One region of the Rhodococcus sp. IEGM 1354 genome, then DNA from elsewhere that is predicted to be linked to it. Evidence: riboswitches for the same ligand, from Rfam matches in the RefSeq annotation. Region 1 holds a riboswitch; the other holds the start of a gene.
What was found. A riboswitch is a leader RNA that binds a small molecule or an ion and turns the genes downstream of it on or off. The one in region 1 is predicted to bind cyclic di-AMP.
Positions count from the first base shown of each region.

Region 2: linked by a shared signal. The riboswitch ahead of QM588_RS06350 (C40 family peptidase) and the one ahead of QM588_RS08555 (resuscitation-promoting factor Rpf1 domain-containing protein) in region 1 are both predicted to bind cyclic di-AMP.

Region 1 is NZ_JASHKT010000003.1:294,189-299,796, reverse strand. It holds gene QM588_RS08585 (glutaminyl-peptide cyclotransferase) at 1-306, shown strand, start outside; gene QM588_RS08580 (MFS transporter) at 311-2,014, shown strand; gene QM588_RS08575 (DUF2771 family protein) at 2,011-2,523, shown strand; gene QM588_RS08570 (cold-shock protein) at 2,527-2,943, opposite strand; gene QM588_RS08565 (hypothetical protein) at 3,134-3,352, shown strand; gene QM588_RS08560 (YccF domain-containing protein) at 3,356-3,730, shown strand; cyclic di-AMP (ydaO/yuaA leader) riboswitch at 4,001-4,209, shown strand; gene QM588_RS08555 (resuscitation-promoting factor Rpf1 domain-containing protein) at 4,218-4,829, shown strand; gene QM588_RS08550 (hypothetical protein) at 4,908-5,096, opposite strand; gene QM588_RS08545 (helicase-associated domain-containing protein) at 5,158-5,608, shown strand, end outside.
Region 2 is NZ_JASHKT010000002.1:392,612-398,219, forward strand. It holds gene QM588_RS06340 (DEDD exonuclease domain-containing protein) at 1-1,236, opposite strand, end outside; gene QM588_RS06345 (hypothetical protein) at 1,490-1,687, shown strand; cyclic di-AMP (ydaO/yuaA leader) riboswitch at 1,803-1,965, shown strand; gene QM588_RS06350 (C40 family peptidase) at 1,982-2,536, shown strand; gene QM588_RS06355 (C40 family peptidase) at 2,927-3,910, shown strand; gene QM588_RS06360 (hypothetical protein) at 3,940-5,322, shown strand; gene QM588_RS06365 (glycosyltransferase family 4 protein) at 5,381-5,608, shown strand, end outside.

The sequences.
Region 1 (5,608 bases):
ACACTCGACGGCAATCCGGTGGAACGACTCAACGAACTCGAATGTGCCGAGGACGGCTCGATCTACGCCAACGTCTGGCAGACCTTCGACATCATGCGCATCGACCCCACCACCGGCCGCGTCACCGGCGTCGTCGACGGCAAGCCGATGTGGGATTCGATGACGGCCACCGAGCGCAACGGAGCCGACGTCTTCAACGGCATCGCCCAGATCCCCGGAACCGACCGATTCCTGGTGACCGGCAAATTCTGGCCCAAGATCTTCGAGGTGCGATTCACCGATCCCGCGGCCGTAGGACAGAATTGACCACGTGACCGATCCGCGACTCCCCCACACCACGCCAGGTGCGGAAAACTCGGGCGCTGGCAACGAAACCGGTCACTCCACTGCTGACGAACAGAGCTCGGAGCATCCCGGTTTCGTCAACTATCCACCGGCCGACCCCAGCGCCGGCGGCCACGTGCCGAGCCGCCGCCAACCGTTGCCGCCACTGCACCCGGTGCCCACGCAGCAGATCACTGCGGCGCGTGGCCGAACCGGCGGTCCGAAGCCACCACCGATGCCCAAGAAGCTCACCGTCACCCGCGTCGCGGCGATGCGTGGGCGCGAGCTGACCGGCAAGGGCATCGCGTCGTTCCAGCGTGCTGCGAAAGCCGATGGGGCCGACAAGTCCGGGTTGACCGCGTTGACCTACGCGACGATGGCGAACTTCGCATCCGACGCTGCCCTGGCGATTGCACTGGCCAACACGCTGTTCTTCTCTGCGGCGACCGGTGAGGACAAGACGAAGGTCGCGCTGTACCTGGTCATCACCATCGCGCCGTTCGCGCTGATCGCGCCGCTGATCGGCCCGTTGCTCGACCGGTTGCAGCACGGCCGACGCATCGCGCTGGCCACCTCGTTCGGCCTACGTACCGTGCTGGCGGTGGTGTTGGTGTTCAACTTCGACAGTTGGGTGCTCTATCCAGCGGCACTGGGCATGCTCGTCCTGAGCAAGTCGTTTGCAGTGCTGAAGAGTGCGGTGACGCCGCGAGTGTTGCCACCGGAGATCGACCTCGTCCGCGTCAACTCCAGGCTCACCGTCTTCGGACTCCTCGGGGGCACCATCGCGGCAGGGGCTGTCGCCGGCGGTATCGCCTTCGTCGCCGATTCTCCCGGCGCACTGTGGTTCGTCGCCGCGATCACCGTGCTCGGCGCATACCTGAGCATGCGCATCCCGTCCTGGGTGGAAGTGACCGAGGGCGAGGTTCCGGCCACCCTCGGCTACCACGCCGACCAGCATCACGGCAGCGACTACCCCGGCAGCGGTGCCCCGACCGAGAACCTCAAGCGCACCCCGCCGCCGACCACCGCCGCCAAGAACCGCAGGCAGCCGTTGGGCCGTGCGGTGATCGTCGGACTCTGGGGCAACGGCACGATCAGAATTCTCACCGGCTTCCTCACGCTGTACATCGCGTTCGTCGCCAAATCCCGCACCGAACACGAGCCGCTGCAGCAGGCCGCGATGCTCGGGCTGGTCGGAGCCGCCGCAGGTCTCGGCAACTTCGCCGGCAACGCACTCGGTGCCAGGATCAAGCTCGGCCGACCGTCGTTGGTCGTCCTGCGGTGCACGGTTGCGGTGACGGTCGTCGCCGTCGTCGCAGCCGTGACGGACAGTTTGCTCACCGCTGCCGTGGCCGCCCTGGTCGCGTCGAGTGCGAGCGCACTGGCCAAGGTCTCGCTCGACGCGTCCCTGCAGTCCGATCTGCCGCCGGAGTCCATTGCATCCGGATTCGGCCGCTCGGAAACCGTCATGCAGCTGTGCTGGGTTCTCGGCGGAACCCTCGGGGTGTTGCTTCCCACCGAGTACTGGCTCGGTTTCACGGTCGTGTCGGTGTTGCTTACGATCGGCCTCGTGCAGACCTTCCTGACGTACCGCGGCAGATCATTGCTACCCGGGTTCGGCGGCAACCGGCCCGACCATGTCGAACAAGAAGTATCCGACAGCTCCTACGGCGAAAACGTGACCAAGTGAACCTGGCTCCCCGCACCAAGAAGATCGCGTCGCTGATCGCCGCCGGCCTGTTGGTCGTCGCCGTCGCGTTCGTCGCGGTACTGGCCGTCCTGATCGGCAATGCTTCCGACAAGGAACCGGTCGTCACCGCGTACGCCAACGGTCGAGCCGTTCAGGTCGAGCCCTACCTGTACTGCGCCGTGAGCGACCCGCTGTGCACCAACGTCGGCGAGACCGCCGAGATGCAGGTGGGATCTGCCCCGACGGTGCAGTTGTCGATGCCCGAGGCCGTCTACTCCGCGCCGTGGGAACTGGCACTGGTCTACGGCGACGACAGCGGGACGGTCGTGCAGAACAGCCAGTTCAATCAGCCGGGAACCCGGCTGAGCGTCACCGTCCCGACGACGGACGACAGCGGCCGGACGTTGCTCGGCATCGAAGTTCGGCTACCCACGGGAATCATCGACACCGACACCAATACCGAAAGCTTCGTCAGCCACGCGATCTGGTCCATCGGCACTCGTCCGTAACGATCAGCTGTCGAGCTCGCGAGCGACTGCGCGCACCACCTCGGAGATGCGCTGAGCAATCTTGCGGTCCGGGTACTTGCCCTTGCGGAGTTCCGGCTGCACCGTCGCTTCGAGCAACGTGATCATGTCTTCGACCATGCCGTGCAGTTCGTCGGGCGTGTGCTTGCGCTCGACGGGCTCGCGGCGGGTGCTGCCGCTGTTCTGGCGAATCGACGGGGCAGGCTCGAGAACCTTCAGGCTCAGCGCCTGCGGGCCACGACGGCCCGCAGCCATGCCGAATTCGACGCGCTGGCCGGCTTTGAGGCCGTCGACGCCTTCGGGCAGCGCTGACGAACGCACATACACGTCCTCGCCTTCCTCCTGCGAGAGGAATCCGAATCCCTTGTCGACGTCGTACCACTTCACCTTGCCGGTCGGCACTGAGCTCACCCGTTCATCTGTTGCTGTCGTTGGTTTCGTATCCGCACGCCCGATGTCCGGACCCTGCGGTGTGCACAAGTTTCGCGCCCCACGAAAACGCAGGACGCGAATACGCCAGTCTAGCGCGCAGGCCCCGAATAGGGCATTCCGGTTTTTCGCACGACGCAACGCCGCGCACTACCGTGGTGGTGTGGACTCATCTACTCGCAAGCGAAGTACTGCACTGCTGCGCATCGCGCTGGTGCTGTTCGCGATCGGCCTCGTCGCCATCGTCGCGATCCTGTTCTTCCCGGTCTTCTCCGACGCCAAGCCGCCATTGGGCCTGTACCTGACGGCGATGTTCTCGGCACCCGCCGGATTCGTGCTCGCCCTGGTGTACGCGCTGCTCTCCGGCCGACGGGCGCGATAGATCATGCGACTGCTCCTGAACGTCATCTGGCTCGTGTTCGGCGGACTGTGGCTCGCACTCGGCTACTTCTTCGCGGGACTCCTGCTGTGCATCCTGATCGTGACCATTCCGTTCGGGATCGCGTCGTTCCGCATCGGCGTCTACGCCCTGTGGCCGTTCGGGTCGACGATCGTCGACAAGCCCGGTGCGGGTTCGGGTGCCCTCGTGGGCAACGTGCTGTGGCTCGTCCTCGCCGGGTGGTGGCTGGCGCTGACACACGTCGTCACGGCGATCGCCATGGCCATCACGATCATCGGTATTCCGCTCGCGATCGCGAACCTCAAGTTGATTCCGGTCTCGCTGATGCCGCTGGGAAAAGACATCGTTGCGGTTCGGTGACCTTTCGAGGCCCCCTCGGTTGATGTGACTTCCGTCACATAACGCTTCGGTAACAGACCGGCAACAGCACGGGGTCGATCACCGAGAACAGCCACTAGCTGGGCCTATTCGAGCGACCGGAATCAGACCGTCGGGACGGTCGCTGACACACGAAAAAATCGACAGTTACCAAATAGTGACGTAACCCGGGAATTTCAGTACGGTCAGCAGCGGCCGGAAAGTTCGGCCGAATTCCGGCCCGCAGCGCCAAACCTCGTCCCGCGGGAACCGGAACAACCCTCGACGATCACCCAGGGGACGAGGACGGGGGACCCACGTCCTCCACGGACAACCGGGAACTTGTAGCGACTCACGAAGCCGCACCTAGTTCCCTTGGGGTGAAGCCCAATTGCTCATCCGATATGGAAGAGCAAGAAGGCCGGGCTACCTCTCAGCCCGAACCCGACAGCTGACCTCGCAGGCGCGTGTGGAGAGGATTTCAACTCGTATGAGCGGACGTCATCGCAAGCCGAGCACCACTGGCAAGACCGTCGCAAAGGTAGCCGTCACCGGTGCCATCATGGGCACCGCGGGCATCGCCTTCACCGGCACCGCCAACGCGGCACCGGATTCCGACTGGGATCGCCTTGCACAGTGTGAAGCAGGCGGCAACTGGGGCATCAACACCGGCAACGGCTTCCAGGGCGGATTGCAGTTCTCCCCCAGCACCTGGAACGCACACGGTGGACAGCAGTACGCGGCAACGGCCAACCAGGCCAGCCGTGAAGAGCAGATCGCAGTCGCCGAGAAGGTCCTCGACTCGCAGGGCTGGGGCGCATGGCCTGCCTGCTCCTCGAGCCTCGGTCTGAGCAGCGCACCCACCGAGCGCAGCGTTCCGGTCACCCCCAAGGCACCGGAAGTTCCCGCCCTCCCCGATCTGACGTCGATCCCGTCGATCGATGCTTCCGCCGAGGTCGTCAACGGCATCGTCACCGCCGTCCAGAACATCACCAACGATCCCCAGATCGCGTCGTTCGTCCAGAACGCCGCGCAGGGCATCCAGCTCGATCCGCAGGTCGTCAGCTTCTACCAGGCGAACAAGGCGTTCCTGCCCCAGTAGGCAAGAACCCGCCGCATACGAGAAAAGCCCCCGACATCGTGACGATGTCGGGGGCTTTCTCGTGTTCGGGCGCCGTTGTCAGCGATTGACGACGGTCACCGGATGGGCGTAGGGCAGGTCTTCGACGGGCAGCGGGAACTCGGTGTCCTCGCCGAAGGGCGACAAGCCACCCGATCGAGCGGACGAGAGTTCGGTCACCGCGTGGTCACCGCGAGCGGTTTCCGGCCAGCCTGGATCGACATAGGGCTTCTTCGACTTGTTCACCATGGGCCCATTTTGACACCTGCCCTGCGGCGAGCACCAGCCCAGGTCTCTAATCTGATAGACGATGACCGACACGACTGCGCCCCGACACACCGACATGCCTCCCGATCTGCCTCAGTGGATCGCAGCTCGCACCGACGCGGAGCTGATCAAGGCCATGTCGTTGCGTCCGGATCTGACTGCGCCGCCGCCCGCCTCGCTGGCAGTCCTCGCCGGCCGGGCCGAGCAACGCCGGTCGATCCTGCACACTGCGGACACCCTCGACACCCTGGCCCTGACCGTGCTCGAGATCCTGGCCATCGAAGAGGCCTACGAGCGCCCGGTCACCAGGGCCACTCTGCTGTCCGTCATCGCCAAGCGTGCCCCGGCGAAGGCCGTGGACAAAGCGCTGTCACAACTACGCGAACGCTTCCTCGTCTGGGGTGACGCCGCAGGATTCCGGATCAGCGCCACCGCTGCGGACGCCGTGCCGTGGCGCATCGGCCGCGCTCTCGACCCGGTGGACACCCTCACCG
Region 2 (5,608 bases), on a different contig from region 1:
CATCGCGAACAGCAGCTCGTCGTCGTGTCCACACACGAACGCCAGAAACTTCGCCGGGGCACCGGAGTACTCCTCGGCCGTCAGGGGCCCGGAGAAGGCCGCTGGGCAGCCACCGACGTCCGTCGCGGTGCACTCGTCACCGTGTCGAACCGAGCGGCCCAACCGGCGGGTACATGTACGAAGTCGACAGAATTCTGCCGCGAGGGCGGAGGCCTCCGCCGCGTCCGCCCGAACAGCGAACGGTCCGAGGCTGTTCGGTGCGGGAGTGCGCACGATCGACAGACGGGGAAACGCTTCGTCGGTGAGGGTGACCCACCACCCTTTGCGGGGAAACTTCGACCGGCGGTTGTAAGGCGGGACGTGAGCGGAGAGCAGCCGTAGTTCGCGGACTCCGGCCTCGAGTGCGTGTGCGCATTCGACGTGGTCCACGCGAGTGGCGAGCGAGACCATCTCCTTCATTCGTCCACGTGTCTCGGAACCGGTGAAGTAGTTGCGCACTCTACGCTTGAGGTTGTTCGAGGTGCCCACGTACAGGACCTCGTCCGACGGTCCTCGAAAGAGGTAGACCCCGGGTGTATCGGGCAGGTGGGCGGCCAGGCCGCGTTTGGCCCGTTGCCCCGCCGACACCGCAGGGAGGTAGTCGACCAGTTCCGCGTAGCTGTGCACGCCCTGGTTGCCCACTCGTTCGATCAGGCCGTGCAACACGTCCACCGTGGCACGCGCGTCGTCCAGTGCCCGGTGAGTCGGCCGAGTGCTGGATCTGAACAACGTCGACAGGGCGGACAGTTTCACCGAGGGTGCCTCGTCGCGCGTGAGCACTCGCCGGGCGAGTTTGACCGTGCAGAGCACCTGGAAGCGGGGCCAGGCGATGTCGAGTCGGCTCGCTGCGGCTTTGAGGAATCCCGTGTCGAATCCGGCGTTGTGTGCCACCAGTACCGATCCGCGAGCGAACTCGAGAAATCCGGGCAGGACGCGTTCGATGCGGGGAGCCCCGATGAGCATCGCCGTCGTGATGCCGGTCAACTCGACGATGTACGGCGGGATCGATCTGCCCGGGTCGACGAGGGTAGCGAATTCGCCGATGATCTCGCCGCCTCTGACCTTGACTGCCCCGATTTCGGTGATTGCCTCGGTGTCGGCGCTGCCGCCAGTGGTTTCGAGGTCGACAACGACGAACGTGGTGGCGTGAAGTGGGGTGTCGAGTTCGTCGAACGTCAGCTGGATCGGCAGGCTCACTGCGACGACGTTAGGGCCGACCTCCGACAAGAACGCCGACCACGGCGTCGGAGGGCATCGTGTCGGTCGGTGCCGATCGTCGAGTCGCGGAACCTGTCGGTGGCTGGCGCTATCTTTCGCTCGATCGGCCGATTACACCGTCCGACCCGACAAAGAGACAAGGATCACAATGATCATCGACTGCAGTGACTGCCTGGTTCGTGACATCGCCTGTGCCGACTGCGTTGTGACGGTGCTTCTGGGGGCTCCTGGGATGCCCGAGAGATCGGATGGGCAATGGGTCGGTTCGCCGTCTCGAATCACCCTCGAGCAGGAAGAACTGGGTGCCATGGGAGTACTCGCCGAGGTCGGTATGGTGCCCGCGCTCAAGCTCGTGATGAACGACGACGGCACCGCGGATGTTCCCCTGTTATCGACTCGTGACACACCGGGCGATCAACGCGCCGGGTAGCGAGAACACGGCCGAATTCGGTCCGTTCGGCGCGTTGGGGTCGACACAGGGGTATGCCATTTCGTAACCTTCCTGAGACCTTGCGGAGTCTTGCCAGTCCAAACCGGAGTGGCGTCGCAAGTCACCGCCTAATCGTTCACTCGCGAGAGTGTTCGTACCGGGAACCCGATATTTACTGGGGTGAATCCCGCCGAGTCACCGATGGTGGCCGGTGGGTAGGGCTGCTCTTCCCAGCCCGAACCCGTCAGCTAACTCGGTCGGCGGACGAGTGGAAGAAACGGAGCACCATCTTTCGTGGCGTCACAACTTTCCAACCGAACATTGCGGCGAGCTCTCGTAGCCGGAGCGCTCACGGCAGGCGTGGTGATTCTCCCCGCTGCACCGGCAATGGCGGCCCCTGTCACCATCCCCGGCGTCGGAACCTTCGAGATTCCTGACATCCCGGGTCTCCCTCCCCTCAACATTCCCGGCATGCCCGCTCCGGGTGCACCCCTTACCCCGCAGGTCACCCCGGCTGCCAAGGCTGTCCAGGCGGCCGAGTCCAAGATCGGTGCTCCGTACGTGTACGGCGCATCGGGTCCCGACTCGTTCGACTGCTCCGGACTGGTCCAGTGGGCCTACAAGCAGGCCGGCATCAGCCTGCCGCGGACCAGCTACGACCAGGCCGCCGCTGGCACGCCGGTCTCGCGAGACAGCCTGATGCCCGGCGACGTGGTGTCGTTCTACGGCGGCTCGCACTCCGGCATCTATGTCGGTGACGGCAACGTCGTCCACGCATCGACCTCCGGAGTGCCGGTCAAGGTCGCCCCGCTGGCATCGATGCCGTTCGACGGCGCTCGACGCTACTGAGCCGAGCACTCGGACCGGAGTTGTGTACCGACCGACAGGGTCGATCCGTTTCGACGGTTCGGCCCTGGTGTCGTTTCCGGGGACGGTTTTCGGGTGACACGCCGGTACGGTGGACAGCAGAGCGCCCAGTTCGTAATCTGATCGAGACCTCTCCGACGTTTGGTTTGTGATCTGTCACCTGCAGACTGCGTCGATTTCGGACCGTGTTCAGGTCCGCGCCCAGCTGAGCATGGGTATCGTTCGGTTCCGGTCACTTTTTCCAACCGCCACTCCAGCTGGAATGGCATATGTCAGGACGGAGAGTCGCTTTCCGTGGCGATATCGAGAACCACCCGAGTTCTACGGCTAGTAGGTAGCTCGGTGACCACAGCCGTTGCGGCCGCGTGCATCATGGTGGTGCCGATCACGACGGCGACCGCCGATCCGGGCTTCGGCTCGGCTTCCGACGCGCAGGCGAAGCTGGCGGAGCTGTCCAGGGAGTCGGAACAGGCCAACGAGTCGCTGCACAACGCGCAGATCGATCTTGACGCTCGGGCTCGCGAGCAGCTCGATGCGCAGACCGCCGTCGATGCCAGTCGGGCGGCCCTCGACGCCGCCCAGTCGCAGCTGGCGCAGCTCAAACCCGCCATGGACAAGGTGGCCAATGTCAACTACCAGGGCGCTCGCACCAACCGGTTGTTCGCGGTCATGGTCAGCGACTCCCCGCAACAGTTGCTCGACCAAATGTCGGCCCTCGATGTCATCTCCGCCGAGACAGCCGGTCAGGTAGCTCGGTTCCAGCAGGCCAGCGCGGATGCATCCGCGGCAGAGCAGGCCGCCGCGACCGCCGCAGAACAGGCCAGAGTAGCCGCCGAGCAGGCCAAAGCGGTCAGCGACGATCTGCAGGCGAAGCAGAGTGAACTTCAGGGCCAGATCGCCGAAGTCATGGCCGCGTACAGCGCGCTTTCCTCGTCCGAGCAGCTGGCCCTCGCGGGATCGGCGCTTCCTGAAGGTTTCGACCCCTCCACGATTCTGAAGAACTTGACGCCGGGATCCGGTGCCAGCGCGTTGCAAGCCGGTCTCACACAGATCGGCAAGCCGTACGTCTGGGGAGCGACCGGCCCCGACGGTTTCGACTGCTCCGGGTTGGTCGTCTGGGCCTACAAGCAGGTCGGAAAGACGTTGCCGCGGTCGAGTCAGGCTCAGGCTGCCGGCGGAACTCCCGTCGATCAGAAGGATCTGCAGCCGGGAGACGTCGTTCTGTTCTACCCGGACGCATCACACGTCGGTATCTACGCCGGTAACGGCAACGTGCTGCATGCCTCCACCTTCGGGGTACCGGTGAAGGTCCAGTCGATGGCGTCGTTCCCGTTCTACGGGGCCCGTCGATACTGACTGTGCCGCGAACGACGACTGACGCCTGAATGAGCGGTAGGGAACGGCCGTCCGTTGTCCACGCGCTCACCGCGTCGGGTTGGGCGCGATGGGCGGCAGTCCTGGTCGTTCTGGCAGTGGCGTCGACGCTGCTGTTGGTTCATCGTCACGACGGTCCTGCATCGGGAGCAGAGACATCGAGCGCATCGACTTTCTCCGATCCGTCGGCCTCGCGGAATCCGCCGACCTACGACGAGCAGCGCCGCGCCGAAGTGACCGAGATGCTCGAGCGCTGGGCGGCTGCCCTCCGTTCCGGCGACGAATCGGCGCTGCGTGGGTTGCTCGACCCCCTCGCTGATCCGACGTTCGTGGATGCGCAGGTTCGCCGGGCGACTGTCGTTCCGACGGTTCCTTTCTCGGACTTCGACTACGAGATCGGTGACGAACCCGAGACCCCCGTGCCGTCGTCCATTGCCGAGCAGCTCGACGCGACCGATGTGTGGGCTCCACCGGTGTACCTGCGGTATGCCGTGCAGGGCCCGGATGCTTCGCCGACCCGCCGGCCGGTCTCGCTGGTGGTCGCCGAACGTGACGGCCAATGGCGACTGGTCGACGACGCCGACTTGCCGACCTACCGTCGCCACACCTGGCGCGGTCCGTGGGATTTCGGGCCCGTGACGGTGCGCTCGGTCGCCACTGCATCCGGCACGTCGGTGGTGTTGGGACATCCCGACCGTGAGCAGTTCGTGGCAGAAGTGGCCGCCGAGCTGCCCGCGGCGACCGCTGCGGTCACCGACTTCTGGGGAGCCGACTGGGCCCGGGACGGACTGGTGTTCGTGAGTTCGGCGGCCGAGGAGTTCGACGAATCGACGGGGTCCTCGCCGTCGACGGACGTGGCCGCAGTGACCGTGTCCGACGCGGTGGTCGGCGGGTCGCGTCCGACGGGTCAGCGGATGGTGTTCGGTCCCGATGCCGCGTCGCGGCTGACTCCGTTCACTCTTCGTTCGGTGCTTCGGCACGAGTTGACGCATGTGGCGGCGCGGGCGAAGACGGCGGAAGGCACCGCGTTGTGGGTGGCGGAGGGTTTCGCCGACTACTCCGGGTATCGCAATTCCGGAGCCGACTTTCGGCAGCTGGCACCTACTCTGGCGTCGATCGTGGCTGACGGCGGCCCGCCGACCGTGTTGCCGAGGGACGAGGACTTCGGTGCCGGGGGCACCCGCTCGAACGTGGCGTACGAGTCCGCGTGGTCGGTGTTCGCGTTCGTGGCCGACCGATTCGGCGAGTCGGTGTTGCGCAGGTTGTACGAGGCGCTGGCGTCCGAACGCGGGTCGGACCGAGTCGTCGACGCAGCGATCGCCTCGGTCCTGAGTCTGAGCCGAACCCAATTCGTCGCGGAGTGGGGCAACTGGGTGGCCGCTCGGTCGCGCTGACGCTGACGTCGCCGTCGTCGACGCGAGCTGTCCGATCGGGAGCGCTACGGTTGTCGTCATGCGTCGTACTCTTCTGGTGACGAACGACTTTCCGCCCCGCCCGGGCGGAATCCAGTCCTATTTGCACAGTTTCGCCTCGCAGTTGCCCGCCGACGAGCTCGTGGTCTACGCGCCGAGGTGGCGCGGTGATTCGCACGTGAAGTTCGATGCGAAACAACCCTTCGAGGTCATCAGGCATCCGACCACGTTGATGCTGCCTACTCCGTTGGTGGCTCGCCGCGCAGCA